Regions from separate parts of the Cupriavidus sp. C2SS-8b genome, predicted to be linked through region 2. Evidence: predicted binding sites of a transcription regulator. Region 2 holds the regulator's gene; the other holds the start of a gene.
The links. Region 2 encodes LexA, which represses DNA repair genes until DNA is damaged. Its sites were predicted from a motif close to ACTGTATNNNNATACAGT; they were not measured.
Positions count from the first base shown of each region.

Region 1: a site for LexA is predicted at 3,936-3,953, ahead of recA (recombinase RecA). Genes of this name have one in related genera too.

Region 1 is NZ_CP172716.1:604,033-611,512, forward strand. Features, by position in the region: gene ACIGJB_RS02780 (MFS transporter) at 1-971, opposite strand, end outside; gene ACIGJB_RS02785 (DUF4212 domain-containing protein) at 1,238-1,558, opposite strand; gene ACIGJB_RS02790 (sensor histidine kinase N-terminal domain-containing protein) at 1,555-3,108, opposite strand; gene ACIGJB_RS02795 (response regulator) at 3,178-3,867, opposite strand; gene recA (recombinase RecA) at 4,136-5,197, shown strand; gene recX (recombination regulator RecX) at 5,296-5,766, shown strand; gene ACIGJB_RS02810 (DUF2889 domain-containing protein) at 6,064-6,738, shown strand; gene sucC (ADP-forming succinate--CoA ligase subunit beta) at 6,826-7,480, shown strand, end outside.
Region 2 is NZ_CP172716.1:2,104,936-2,112,415, forward strand. Features, by position in the region: gene priB (primosomal replication protein N) at 1-159, opposite strand, end outside; gene rpsF (30S ribosomal protein S6) at 237-611, opposite strand; gene ACIGJB_RS09720 (asparaginase) at 713-1,711, opposite strand; gene lexA (transcriptional repressor LexA) at 1,907-2,563, shown strand; gene ACIGJB_RS09730 (hypothetical protein) at 2,669-2,839, shown strand; gene ACIGJB_RS09735 (hypothetical protein) at 2,902-3,108, opposite strand; gene ACIGJB_RS09740 (hypothetical protein) at 3,224-3,400, opposite strand; gene ACIGJB_RS09745 (DUF2188 domain-containing protein) at 3,600-3,824, shown strand; gene ACIGJB_RS09750 (hypothetical protein) at 4,006-4,377, shown strand; gene ACIGJB_RS09755 (hypothetical protein) at 4,410-4,610, opposite strand; gene ACIGJB_RS09760 (hypothetical protein) at 4,805-5,167, opposite strand; gene ACIGJB_RS09765 (helix-turn-helix transcriptional regulator) at 5,346-6,491, shown strand; gene ACIGJB_RS09770 (MerR family transcriptional regulator) at 6,545-6,946, opposite strand; gene ACIGJB_RS09775 (GDCCVxC domain-containing (seleno)protein) at 7,047-7,250, shown strand.

The DNA.
Region 1 (7,480 bases), 1.5 Mb from region 2:
CCGATCATGATGATCCACTTGCGGCCGATCTTGTCCGACAGCGAGCCGAAGAACAGGAAGAACGGCGTGCCGATCACCAGTGCGCCGGCGATCAGCAGGTTGGCCGTCTTGGCATCGACCTTCAGCACCTGGGTCAGGAAGAACAGCGAGTAGAACTGGCCCGTGTACCAGACCACGGCCTGGCCGGCGGTCAGACCCAGCAGCGCCAGGATCACGATCTTCAGGTTGCGCCACTGGCCGAAGGATTCGGTCAGCGGGGCCTTCGAGGTCTTGCCTTCGGCCTTCATGCGCTGGAACGCCGGCGATTCGCTCATCGACAGACGGATGTACACCGACATCGCCAGCAGCAGGATCGAGACCAGGAACGGAATGCGCCAGCCCCAGGCGTCGAAATTGGCGCCGGTCAGTTCACGGCACAGCAGGATCACGATGAGCGACAGGAACAGGCCCAGCGTTGCGGTGGTCTGGATCCAGGCCGTGTAGGACCCGCGCTTGCCGTGCGGCGCGTGTTCCGCCACGTAGGTGGCGGCACCGCCGTACTCGCCGCCGAGCGCCAGGCCCTGCAGCATGCGCAGGGCGATCAGGATGATCGGGGCGGCCCAGCCGATGGTGGCAAAGCCCGGCAGCAGGCCGACGATGAACGTCGACAGGCCCATGATCAGGATCGTCACCAGGAAGGTGTACTTGCGGCCGATCATGTCGCCGAGGCGGCCAAACACCAGCGCGCCGAACGGGCGCACGATAAAGCCGGCGGCGAAGGCCAGCAGTGCGAAGATGAAGGCGGAGGTGGGATCCAGGCCGGCGAAGAACTGCTTGGCGATCACTGCCGCCAGCGAGCCGTACAGGTAAAAGTCATACCACTCGAACACCGTGCCGAGCGACGAGGCCAGAATGACCTTCTTCTCCTCGCGTGTCATCGGTGCATGCTGCGCGCTGCCTCCAGGCATCGCTACATTCTGCGGGCTTGCCATGTTGTTGTCTCCTCCGTCTGAAATGGTTCACCGGCGAGGCCGCGGACGCACCGCAAGACATGGCGCGCTGCGGAGCCATAGGCACCGGAGCTGTATGGATTCTGGGAGGCGAAACTTACTGAGTTCTGACAGATTTCCGCTGTCTGGCGCGCAAAGCGTCGGGGTATACGCTAGCCCGCGCAGCGCATAAGCCGGCACTTTCGTTGCTGCATTGCGAGGGGGCAAATGCGGCGAGCGCCATGCGCTGGCGCTCTGCCGGCTTGGTGCTAAGCAGCATCCTTGCCGGCGTCTGCATTCATGCCCTGCGAAGGTGGGGGAGCGTCGGCGGCGCCCTCGTCAGCTTGGTCGTCGGCCCGGTTCATGCGCCAGGCATAGAGCGCGGTCATCAGGACGTAGACCACCGGCGCGCCCTGGGCGCCCATCCAGAACGAGAACGGCCAGCCGAAGAAGTCAAAGCGCAAGTCGCGTGCGAACCAGCTGACGACGAAGGTGACCACGAACCAGACCGCGAGCAGCGCGCAGATCCAGCGCTGGTTGCGCCGCCAGGCGCGCTTGAGCGCCGGATCGGGGGGCGGATGCGCGCTCATGCCGGCAGCTCCGGTGCGGGCTGCCGCAGCGTGATGCGAAAGCGCGTGCCGGCCAGCCGCGGCTCTTGCTGATAGACGTGGTCGTCGATCCCGACTTCGCCGCCATGCTGCTGCACGATCTCCCGGACGATGGCCAGGCCCAGGCCGCTGCCTTCGGTATTGGTGCCCAGCACGCGATAGAACCGTTCCATCACGCGCTCGCGATCCGCCGGCGCAATGCCGGGCCCGGTGTCCTCCACATCGAGATAGGCGAACGGCTCGAACGCATCGGCGCTGACGCGCACGGTGGCATGCCCGTGGGGCGGCGTGTAGCGGATGGCGTTGTCGATCAGGTTGTTGAGCATTTCGGTGAGCATCAGGCGATTGCCCTGGACCATGACCGGATGGTCGCTGGCATCGAGCCCCAGGTCGATCTGCCGGGCCCAGGCGCGCGGCAGCCAGTCCTTCACCACGTCGCGCGCCAGCGCAGTCAGGTCAAGCGCGGCCATGCTGCCCGCGCCAGCCAGGTTCTCCATGCGCGCGAGCGACAGCAACTGCGTGACCAGGTGCGCCGTGCGTTCGGAACTGCCCGCAATCTGCGCCAGCGACCGGCGCAATTCCTCTGGCGACTGTTCGCGCTGCGCCAGTTCGGCCTGCATGCGCAGTCCCGCGAGCGGGGTTTTCATCTGGTGCGCGGCATCGGCGATAAAGCGCTTCTGCGTCTGCACCGACTGGTCCAGCCGCGCCAGCATCTCGTTGAACGACGCGACCAGCGGCGTGATCTCTTGCGGCGCGGCGCGCTCGTCGATGGGGCTGGTATCGCCGGGATTGCGCGCGCGGATACGCTGCTGGATCGCCGTGAGTGGCGCCAGCCCGCGCGTGAGCCCGAACCACACCAGCACCACGGCCAGCGGCAGGATCACGAACTGCGGCAGGATCACGCCCTTGATGATCTCGTTGGCAAGCCGCGCGCGCTTGTCGAGGGTCTCGGCCACCTGCACCAGCACGGGCTGGGTACCGCCGACGTTCTTGAGATCGACATAGGTGTAGGCCACGCGCACGTCGTTGCCCGCCACGCGGTCATCGCGCAGCGAGACCAGGCCGGGATGGCCCTGGTCTTCTTCGGACGGCAGCGGCAGGTCGTGGTCACCGGCGACATACTCGCCGCGCTTGCCGACGACCTGGTAGTAGATGTTGTCGGTCTCGTCCGCGCGCAGGATCTCGCGCGCGGACAACGGCAGTTGCAGCGTGACACGCCCGTTCACTTCGCGGACCTGCTGTGACAGCACGATGGCGCTGGCTTCGAGCGCGCGGTCGAACGGCCCGTTGGCGATCGACTTGGCGACCAGGTATGTCACGGCGATGCTCATCGGCCAGAGCAGCAGCAGCGGCGCCAGCATCCAGTCCAGGATCTCGCCGAACAGCGAGCGCGGGGCAGGGTGGGCGGTGCTCTCCTCCAGGTGCGGCAGGGCGTCGGCCAGGTCGTCCGGATCTTGCGGATCGCCGCCGCTGGCAGGGGGCGCGGGATCCTGGGCGGGCCGATGCCGCCATGGCAGTCGCAGCAAGCTCATCTCGGCAAAGGAGTGTGGCGGTTTCGGTCGAGTGATCGGCTGCGTGGGCGGGAACGGCGCGCAAGCGCCTTAGTTCGGGGCGGTCACGGCCGGTTGGAATTTTTCCAGGCAATAGCCCAGTCCGCGCACCGTGGCGATGCGGATGCCGCCGACCTCGATCTTCTTGCGCAGCCGGTGCACGTAGACCTCGATCGCGTTATTGCTGACTTCCTCGCCCCATTCGCACAGGTGGTCGACCAGTTGCTCCTTGGAGACCAGCCGCCCGCTGCGCGTCAGCAGGATTTCCAGTAGTCCGACTTCGCGCGCCGACAGGTCCAGCATCTGGTCGTTCATATAGGCAATGCGACCCACCTGGTCGAAGGCGAGGGGGCCATGTCGCATCAGCGTGGCGCCGCCGCCTGCGCCGCGTCGTACCAGCGCGCGCACCCGGGCTTCGAGTTCGGTCAGCGCGAAAGGCTTGGCCATATAGTCGTCGGCGCCCAGATCCAGGCCCTTCACGCGCTCGCCCACGCTGTCCGCGGCGGTCAGGATCAGCACGGGCAGCATGGCGCCGCGCGCGCGCAGGCGCTTCAGGACTTCCAGGCCCGGCATGCGCGGCAGGCCCAGGTCCAGGATCAGCAGGTCGAAATTTTGGGTCGACAGCGCGGAATCGGCCTCCAGGCCATTCGTGACATGGTCGACCGCATAGCCCGAGTGGCGCAACGAGCGCGTCAGGCCGTCGGCCAGCACATCGTCATCTTCGGCGATCAGAATGCGCATGGTTGTCTCCACCACGGCCGGCATTGCCAGCGGCCTCGCAAACAATGCGGACAGGGCTTGCCAAGCATACTGTTTTTTTATACAGTACCCGCACATTCCGCGCACGCCGCAGCAGAAGGCGGCTGTGCAGGCAGTCGGGTGATTTTGTAGTTGAGGCGCAAGACCGGTAAACCGATCGGCAGCAATCGGAAAAGTCTGAAATGCCGGTGCCGCGCCACATTCGACCCTTTATACCACCATTGACTCAACATTTGACTCAAGGACGACCATGGACGACAAGAAGGCAGGTGCCGGCGTGAGCGCCGAGAAGCAGAAGGCGCTTGCCGCCGCGCTCTCCCAGATCGAGAAGCAGTTCGGCAAGGGCTCGATCATGCGCCTGGGCGATGGCGAGGTCGAAAAGGATATCCAGGTGGTGTCAACCGGTTCGCTCGGCCTGGACATCGCCCTTGGCGTCGGCGGCCTGCCGCGCGGGCGCGTGGTCGAGATCTATGGTCCGGAATCGTCGGGCAAGACTACGCTGACGCTGCAGGTCGTGGCCGAAATGCAGAAGCTGGGCGGCACCTGCGCCTTTATCGATGCCGAGCACGCGCTCGACGTCAACTACGCGGGCAAGCTGGGCGTGAACGTCGGCGACCTGCTGATCTCGCAGCCGGACACCGGCGAGCAGGCGCTGGAAATCACTGATGCGCTGGTGCGCTCGGGCTCGGTCGACCTGATCATCATCGACTCGGTGGCCGCGCTGGTCCCCAAGGCCGAAATCGAAGGCGAAATGGGCGACTCGCTGCCCGGCCTGCAGGCCCGCCTGATGAGCCAGGCGCTGCGCAAGCTGACCGGCACCATCAAGCGCACCAACTGCCTGGTGATCTTCATCAACCAGATCCGCATGAAGATCGGTGTGATGTTCGGTTCGCCGGAAACCACCACGGGCGGCAATGCACTGAAGTTCTATGCCTCCGTGCGCCTGGATATCCGTCGTATCGGTTCGATCAAGAAGGGCGACGACGTGATCGGCAACGAGACCAAGGTCAAGGTGGTCAAGAACAAGGTGTCGCCGCCGTTCCGCGAGGCCTTCTTCGATATCCTCTACGGCCAGGGTATTTCGCGCCAGGGCGAGATCATCGACCTGGGCGTGGACGCCAAGATCGTCGAGAAATCGGGCGCCTGGTACAGCTACAACGGCGACAAGATTGGCCAGGGCAAGGACAATGCGCGCGAATTCCTGCGCGAGAACCCGGACATTGCCCAGGAGATCGAGAACAAGGTCCGCACCGCGCTGGGCGTGGCGCCGATGAATGGCGTGCAGGCGGCCGCGGTCGTGGAACAAGACTGAGCGCTGCCGACAGGTACGCTCCAGGGCTGGCGCATTGCCGATGCGCCAGCCTTTTTTATTTCCCGCCTTACCCGAATTCCGAATTCTGAATTGCGCCGATGGCCACCCGACCCCCGCTTTCCCTCAAGGCCCGCGCCGTAGGCTACCTGTCGCGCCGCGAGCACAGCCGGGCCGAACTGGCGCGCAAGCTGGCGCCGCACGCGGAATCCCCGGAGCAGCTCGAACAGCTGCTCGACGCGCTCGAGCGCGAGAACTGGCTGTCCAACCAGCGCTTTGCCGATAGCCTGCTGCACCGGCGCGGCAGCCGCTACGGTGCCGCCCGCGTCATCCAGGAGGCCAAGACTCACCAGCTTGGCAGCGAGCAGTTGGGCGAATTGCGAGATCGCCTGCGTGAGTCCGAGCCCGAGCGCGCGCGCGAGGTCTGGCGCAAGCGCTTTGGCACTCCGCCCGCCACGCCGGAAGAGCGGGCGAAGCAGATCCGTTTCATGATGGCGCGCGGTTTTTCGCGCTCGGTCATCGGCAAGGTGATCCAGGGGGCCGAGGACGAGTATCCGGACGGGATGGAATAGGGCGGCCGGCCCGCGTATCGGGTCCGAGTTCATGGCAATACCAGTACTGGCGACAAGTGTATTCGGCCGTATGCCAGCTACGCCGTGGGCCGAATCCGGCACCGGGAGCGGCCATATGGCTTTTAGCCGCCGGTTTTCCGCTCCGGTTGGCCGACAATCCGACGCCGACACTTGGCGCATGCGGATGTTCCCGGGCAAAGCGGTCCGGCATGTTAAACTCTTCGGGTTTTTCGGCGCCGTTGCCTTTCCACGGTACCTTGCCCCCGCGGTACTTGCCCCCGTATTCCCAGTCTGGTCATGCCTCTTTCCCAGCCCGTCAACCGTTCCCCGCGTCATACCCGCGCCATTACGGCCCAGGCTTACCTCAGGGAAGACGGCTTGTGGGACATCGAGGTCAACCTGACCGACACCAAGCCGCGTGACATTGACCTGGCGGGCGGCCGGATCCGTCCGGTGGGCCAGCCGCTGCACGACCTGTGGCTGCGCGTCACGATCGACGAGCAACTCAACGTGCTGGATGCGGAGGCTTGTTCCGACTGGGTGCCGTATCCGACGCAATGCGACCAGATTGGCCCGGCTTACCGCAAGCTGATCGGGCTGAACCTGCGCAAGGGCTTCCGCAAGGCGGTGCGCGAGCGGCTGTCCGGTATCCAGGGCTGCTCGCACCTGACCGAAGCCGCCGGCGTGCTGCCGAGCGCCGCAATCCAGGCATTCGCCGGCGAAGTCATCAGCATTCGCGATGGTGCCGACGACGATCCCAATCCCGAACCCCCTTACCAGTTGAACGGCTGCCACGCGCTGCGTTTCGATGGCGAGGTGGTTCGAGAGTTTTACCCACGCTGGTATGGTCACCAGCCGAAGCCCAAGGTTCGGGCCGAGGCGGAGCAGGCCGCTGCGAACACGCCTCAGGCGCACGCGGCTGCCGGCCACGGCAATGTTCCGTACGACCGGCCAACCGGCACTTCCGGCTGATCCTCAGGATCGGCCACGGACGAGAGAGTTCGTCTTCTTTCAGATTCTTCCCTTCTACCTTTTACGCCTACCCGAAAGGAAACACGCATGAATATCCATGAGTACCAAGGCAAGGAAATCCTGCGCAAATACAATGTGCCGGTTCCGCGCGGCATCCCCGCGTTCTCGGTTGCCGAGGCCCTGAAGGCCGCAGAAGAGCTTGGCGGCCCGGTTTGGGTGGTCAAGGCACAGATTCATGCGGGTGGCCGCGGCAAGGGCGGCGGCGTGAAGGTTGCCAAGAGCATCGACGACGTCAAGACCTACGCCACCAACATCCTGGGCATGCAGCTGGTCACGCACCAGACCGGTCCGGAAGGCAAGAAGGTCAACCGCCTGCTGATCGAAGAAGGCGCCGACATCAAGAAGGAACTGTACGTTTCGCTGGTGGTGGACCGCGTGTCGCAGAAGATCGCCCTGATGGCATCGAGCGAAGGCGGCATGGACATCGAGGAAGTCGCTGCCCACACCCCGGAAAAGATCCACACGCTGATCATCGAGCCGTCGACCGGCCTGACCGATGCTGACGCCGACGACATCGCCCGCAAGATCGGCGTGCCCGACGCTTCGGTGGCCCAGGCTCGCCAGGCCCTGCAAGGCCTGTACAAGGCGTTCTACGACACCGACGCTTCGCTGGCCGAAATCAACCCGCTGATCCTGACCGGCGAAGGCAAGGTCATCGCGCTGGACGCCAAGTTCAACTTCG
Region 2 (7,480 bases):
CCCCATCGCTGCAATGGCAAACTCGACCTGCCTCGGCGTATCCGCCTCGATCGCCGCGCCGCTGTACTGCAAGATGCAGTTCACGACGGGCACGCCGGCCGGGGTGTACCTGAGGGCATCGCGTTCCGCCAGGGTGGCGGCTAGCCGAAGCTGGTTCAACGCGTCGCCCCTTGCAGTGTGTTGCCCATGCTGTCGTGATCAGGCTTGCCAGCCACGACAGGCACCGCAGCCAGCATTCAGGCAGCCTGGCCTTCGGTGGTCGTTTGCGCGGCCTTGCGGGCTTCTTCGCGCTGCACTTCCTTCATCATCGGCGAAGGAGCGGTTTCGGCCTTCTTGGTCTGCACGATCAGATGGCGCAGCACGGCGTCATTGAACTTGAAGGCGTGTTCCAGCTCGACCAGGGTGTCCTTGCCGCACTCGATGTTGACGCAAACGTAGTGTGCCTTTGCCAGCTTCTGGATCATGTAAGCCATCTGGCGACGGCCCCAGTCTTCCACGCGGTGGATCTGGCCGCCTTGCGACGTCACGAGCGACTTGTAACGCTCGATCATGGCCGGCACTTGCTCGCTCTGGTCCGGGTGGACGATGAATACGATTTCGTAATGACGCATTGACGCTCCTTTTGGATAAGCCACCCGGGCGTCACGTCCGGTGCGGCAAGGTTGAATAGCCTTAGAGTATAGCCCGGCTATTGACAATCACGCAACCGCTATCACACCGATGCAAACAGCGCCTGGAGCCGGTCCGGCGCCGCCGCCAGCCCCGGTTCCTGCGCAAGCGCCACCAGCAACAGCACCCTTGCCTTATAGGGGTTCAGGTCCGCGGCGGAGACAAACACGCCGGCATCCGGGTCCGTAACTGGCGGAATCGACACATGACCGGCCCCGGTTCGCGAGCTCCGCACCACGGCAACACCGGCCGCGGCGGCATCCCTGAGCGCCGCGATCAGCGTCTCATGCACCGAACCGTTGCCCGCCGCCGCCACGACCAGACCGCGTACGCCGGCAGCCACCATGGCGTCCACCGCAATGCGCCCCGGCTGCGTATAGCTTGCGACGATCTCGACCTCGGGCCACCGGGCCGGCACCGGAAAGACCGCCGCAACGGACTGCGCCGGCGTGCGCGCCAGCCGCACCAACTCGTCCTGCACGAAACCCAGCGGACCGCCCTGCGGCGACGCAAAGGCATCCACCGCCGAGGTATGCGCCTTGGTCACGTCGCGCGCCGCATGGATCTGCTGGTTCAGCACTACCAGCACCCCCTTGCCGCGCGCAGCCGCATGCCCGGCGACGCGCACCGCATCGAGCAGATTGAGCGGACCGTCCGCCGACAGCGACGTCGACGGCCGCATTGCGGCGGTCAGAACCACCGGCACCGGACAGGCCTGTGTCAGGTGCAGGAACATCGCCGTCTCTTCAAGCGTGTCCGTGCCATGCGTAATGACGATGCCGGCCACGTCCGCCTCGGCCGACCAATGCTGAATACGCGCGGCCAGCGTCGGCCAAAGCGAAAACACCATGTCCTTGCTATCGATCTGCGCCACCTGCTCGGCTTCAATCCGGGCCACCGACTGCAACGCCGGCACGGCCGCCAGCAACGTTGACACGGGCACCGTCGCGGCCTGGTAGCGCGCGCTGCTGGCCGGATTGGTCGAGGCGCCGGCAATGGTGCCGCCAGTGGCCAGGACCACGATGCGGGGAAGCTGGGACATGGTTAGGGATGCAGGAAGCGGAAGTCCGGCGATTGTACCCGCGGCATGCGGGCAAACCGGATGTCGAGCAGACGCTTCTGAGATTCTGCTTGCGCTTGCGCGAATACTGTATAAAATCACAGCATACTGTTTAAACATACAGTGCTTACCCGGCTGGCAGGCACATAACACCGGGGCACTTTTCGGAACGCTTCCATGGCGACCCTGACACCCCGGCAGCAGCAAATCTTCGACCTGATCCGCAATACGATCCGCGGCACGGGTTTCCCGCCCACACGTGCCGAGATCGCCGCGGAGTTTGGCTTCTCGTCGCCCAATGCCGCGGAAGAACATCTGCGTGCACTGGCGCGCAAGGGCGTGATCGAACTGACGCCGGGCGCGTCGCGCGGCATTCGCCTGAAGGTCGCGCGCAGCGATTCGGAAACCCCCGACCAGTTTTCCTTGCCGATGTCCGGGGTCATGCAGCTGACGCTGCCGCTGGTGGGCCGCGTGGCCGCCGGCAGCCCGATCCTGGCCGCCGAGCATATCGACCGGCAGTACCAGGTCGATGCCTCGGTCTTCGACGAACGCCCCGACTACCTGCTGCGCGTGCGCGGCCTCAGCATGCGTGACGCCGGCATCCTCGACGGCGACCTGCTGGCCGTGCGCAAGGCCAGCGAGGCGCCCAACGGCAAGATCGTCGTGGCCCGCCTGGGCGACGACGTCACCGTCAAGCGCCTGCAGCGCCGTGACGGCGGCATCGAGCTGATCGCGGAAAACCCGGACTTCCCGAACATCATGGTCGGGCCGGGACGCGAAGAGTTCTCGCTTGAAGGCATTGCCGTCGGGCTGATCCGCTCCTCGGGCTTCTGACCAGCGCGGCCAGCCGCGCGCTGGCCGCCGCCCTCCTCCTTGCAGTGCCGACGCCGCCCGCCCGACGGGTGTTGACCCCGCTTTTGCCAATCGAGAGGTGTAGCCATGCCGCAAACCAACCACATCGCCGCCCGCCAGCCGGTCAAGCCCGTGCCGTTCCGGCAAGCGAAGGGGGTTCGCATCTATCAGGGCGCGCAGCGCCGTACCATGGTTGGCAGCATGGCGGCGATCTGCCGGATGCTGGAACTGGCCGAGCCGACCAAACTCCTGGCCTGAGGCTTGCCGCTGGCCGGAGCCGGCCCGAGTGAAATGCAGCGGTAATGCCGCGCTGACGGCGGCTAGTCGTTGGCGTCGCCGGAGATGTGGTCGATCTCGTGCTTCGCAGCTGCGTAGGCCGCCTCGATGGCGCTGTCTTCCGTTGCCGCGAGCGCGCCGGCGTTATGTCGATGTCCGTGTCCACGGATGACAAACGACCAGTCCCATTGTCCGTCGGGCGCCTTGATCGGCTGAATCGAGATTTCCCGGCTCTTGTATCGATATTCCATGGCGGCCTCCCGGTGTCCGGGGCATCGTAGCATGAAGATCCTGACCATCCGAAGCCTGCCGCTTCCCGCGCGCCGGCGGCGGAACAGGGCCGCGCCGAGCCGGGAGCCGCACGCTTCAGGCCGGCAGCTGCTGTGCCGTGGCCTTCTTGCCCAGGATAGCCATCGCGATCAGCCCGAGGGACGGTGTGAAGATCATCGAAAAGGCCAGCCACACCGCAACGGAGCGACCCAGAATATGGGCCAGCAGGCCAATCCCGAAAGAGCAAAGCAGCCAGATAGCCAGGGCAAGCATGATGTTGAGGGGAGCGAGTTCGTGACCACGCCAGTATGGAAAACCGGGGGGAAACCATTTGACCCCAGGTGACATCCGCTTTGCGATTTGGGACAGTCGGGATAACCCCATCCGCGTCCGATCACCTTGTCGGACAGCGACTGATACCGGCGCGGAGTTTCCAGGCCGACACTATCTCCACGGACTCCAGGAGACAGCCATGGCCAACAAGAATATCCACGTCGTGCCTACCTATAATGGCTGGGCTGTCCAGCTCGAAGGCGGGTCGGGAAACGAGCAGCGCTTCACCTGCCAGCAGCACGCCATCGCCACCGGCACGGAAAAGGCGAAAAGGACGAAGGTTGAGCTGCTGATTCACGGCCGTGATGGGCAGATCCATGAAAGGAATTCGTTTGGCCAGGAGACGCCCAACATCAAAGGGTGATGGCTGGGCCGGTCCGCGAAGCCGGACGCCAGGGACAACGCCTCGATATAGCGGCTACCGTACATAACCCAGCGCGTGTCGCCGGGTTTTTCGCTGCAAGGCGACGTACAATTTTTGCCAGATAGCTCTCTGGCTGGGCGCGGGGTTGTATTTCCGCCTTCGTCAGTCCTTGGTGATCGCCATGAAGATGCTGATATGGATGATCGCGGCACTGGCTGCCGCCACAGCCACAGCCGCGCGCGCCGAAGACGCCTATGTCTATCCGTTTGACGACATGAGGGTCGGGGAAACGGTTCGAACGCCATTTCCCACGGTGCTGTACCTGCACAAGAAGTGCGACCTGCCCTTGGCCGGCGCCAATCAAATGCGCTTTTATGCGGCCTACCACGGCGCGTGGGACACCGGGTGCTGGGTGAAAAACCTCCACGGGGATGCGGTGATCGTAGTGCCCAGACAGCCTACCAGGACGATTTCGCTCGATGCACTTGCCCGCGCGGATGTCCAGAAGGACGGCACGATGACCATCAAGGCGCTGCCCGCCCGCGGTCGCTAGGCCGTCCGATCGTCAACCGCCACGCTGCACCGTTAGTACCTCGGCCCGTTCTGCCATCGATCCCTGTCCCCGTAGTTCCGATGATCATCCCGGTCGCCGCGATCGCGATCATGATCGTGGTATCGGCCGTCGCTGTAGTAGCCGCCGTCCCGGTGCTCATCCCGGTCAGGGGCCACAACGCAGCCGCTGAGCAACGCCGTGATGGCGGTAAGCAGCACAAGAATGACTTTCATGAGACGCTCCTGTCCGACCCTCGTCATCTCCAGCATATGCAGAGGACCTTCAGGAGGATGTAGGACGGGTGTTCTGCGGCGGCGAGGCGCTTTCCTACAGCCGCGCACACGCGATCATGGAACCCTCCATGCGAGCGCAACCCGGTTGGCCATTGCCCCTCACGACATCGAGGGCCGATGCATGCGCTTGTCCGCTATCGCTGCCCTCTGCGACGCTGCATGCACACCACGGTTACCGCCGCGCAGCACACCAGGTTGAGCAAGGCGATCAGCGTGAAAAACAGGTCGTGGATGACGATGACACCGTAGGCCACTGCGGTGGCGTTGGCCACGACCCAGGAGCCCCATGTCAACAGCGAGATATCGCGCGCGCCGTCGGTGCTGCGCCACACCGCCATCAGTTGCGGCACATAAGTAAAGATGCGCGCCGCGTTGGTCATGAAGTAAAGCCAGGCGATCGTTGAATCGGTCGCCCACGGAGCCATGGTGGTCTGCACGCGCCCCACCGGCGCGTTCCAGATCAACGCTGCCAGGATGCAGTAGATCAGCGCGATCACATAGCCGATAGATGTTCGCCGGGCAGGCGTGGCAAGCATTCGATTGACGCGGTGGAGCATCTTGGCACCCTTTGCTTTAGAGGGATTCGTGTTGCTCGTAAGGGTATAAAATCCTTTCCAGCGCCGCGTCATCGGAAGCGATGACGGACAGGACCCATAACAAGAATGGGAGCTCGCCATGAACGGCCTGGAGGGCGTGACGGCCCAGCAACTCTCCGACGTAATCGGCGCCATCTACGACTGCGCGCTCGACCCGGAGCGCTGGCCCGGTGCCTGCCGATCGGTGGCGGACTTGTGCGCAAGCACGGGCGGCGGCATCTGCGTGCATGACCTCAAGCAGGTGCGCAACGACCAGTTGTTCGTATTCGGCTACCAGCCCGAATTCCTGGAGAAGCTTGGCAGTGAGTTCGCGCAAAGCCCGATGGCAGCGGCGGACATCGTCTCGAATGTCGGGGACGTCAATTCGCTGGCCAGGGAGCCCCGGCAACTGCTTGAAAGCCGTTTCTACCGCGAAGTCCTGGAGCCGTACGGGCTCACCGACATCATCTGGTTTCCGGCCCTTCGCACGGGCGGACGCATGGCCTCGCTGCACGCTTCCCGCAGCAACAAGAAGCCGCACTACCAGCAGCCCGAGGCGCAGCTGTTCAGGCTGCTGTCTCCTCATGTCTGCCGGGCACTGGCGATCTCCGATGCACTCGACATCCGGGCACTTCGATCGGAGATGCTCGAAAGGACGCTTGACGGACTTTCAGCAGGCGTCTTCCTGACGGCGCGCGATGGGCACGTGGTTTATATGAATGCCGCAGCCGAGCGGCAGGTGAAGGCCGGCCATTCGATCTGCCTGGCCCACAACCGGCTATCGGCGGTCGAACCCACGGCTCGCGCGGCACTTGCGAAGCACATCGATGCCGCGACGCGCGCGGACAACGCTTCATCGTGGAAGGAGCATTCGGTGGCGATTCCCGATGGCGCTGGAACAGGACGCGGCTACGTCGCCACCCTGCTGCCGATTGAGAACGGCGAGCGCAGCGGCATCCTGGCGCCGTTCGCCGCATCGGTCGCCGTGTTTATGCAAGACCCCACCCAGGTCCCGCTCATGCCGGGCGAGGCCTTTGCGCGGCTGCACGGATTGACCGGTGGCGAACTGCGCGTGTTGCTGGCGCTTTCACAAGGGCTAGGAGGCATGGAGTCGGCGGAGATGCTAGGCATCAGCGAGCCGACCGTTCGCACCCATCTTCAGCACATCTTTTTGAAGACCGGCACGACAAGGCAGTCCGATCTTCTGAATCTGCTGCATCGCTCCACACCGCCGGTTCGACGCTAGCGACATGCGCGGGCGCGCCCGCGAGGATTGGAGGCGTTGATGTCCGGGCCTTGTCATTCAATCCCGGACAAGGCGTCGATCAATGGGCAGCAAGCCTCATTGCCATGGGTGTGGCATTGCCCGACAAGACGCTCCAACTCGGCCTGCAACTGTCGCAAATCCTGCAATCGCTTCTCGACAAGACCGAGCTTTTGTTCGGCCAGTGTGCGGGCGGTCCTGCACGAGCCACCATCGCTCTGCCGCAGCAGTACCTGGATTTCATCCAGGGTGAAACCCAGAGACTGGGCCCGGCGGATGAAATAAAGACGCTGCAGGCTCTGCTGCGAATACTGGCGAACGGTCCCAAAGGCACGCTCCGGCACCGGCAGCAACCCGAACCTCTGGTAGTAGCGCACCGTCTCCACCCCGACGCCCGCCGCCTTTGCGAGCTTGCCGATCGTTAGCATGTGCTCCATCGCTTGACTCCGTACCTTGGTACGGGTCTAGGCTATGCATAAACCTCACATTGGGAAAGGACAGTTTGCAATTCGCCATGCACTTGAGGCCGGGAACCAGATGAGCAACATCAATCTGCAATCCGTCATCACCTGCCCCGGTTGCGGGCATACCAAGGAAGAAACCATGCCGGTGGATGCCTGCGTTTGGCGCTACGAGTGCGAGCACTGCCACATTGTGCTGAGGCCAAAGGCCGGTGATTGCTGCGTCTTCTGTTCGTATGGCACCGAACAGTGCCCGCCAATGCAGCGGCGGGCCTCCTAGTCGACATGGTGAAGCGGCGGCCCTTGTTGTCACCAAAGACGTCTCCCAATAGACACCCTGCGTGCTTCTGGTCTCTGGATGGAGGGGAAATCCCCTAGGGACGAAATTAGAAGCATCCCTCTAAACTCACCTTTTGTTTGTGCGTCGCAGCAACTCAGCTCCGGCGTGCTGTTCAATCAGGCGGAGTTGCCTCGCGGTCGGCAGCGCCCAATAGCCAACATTGAGAGTCA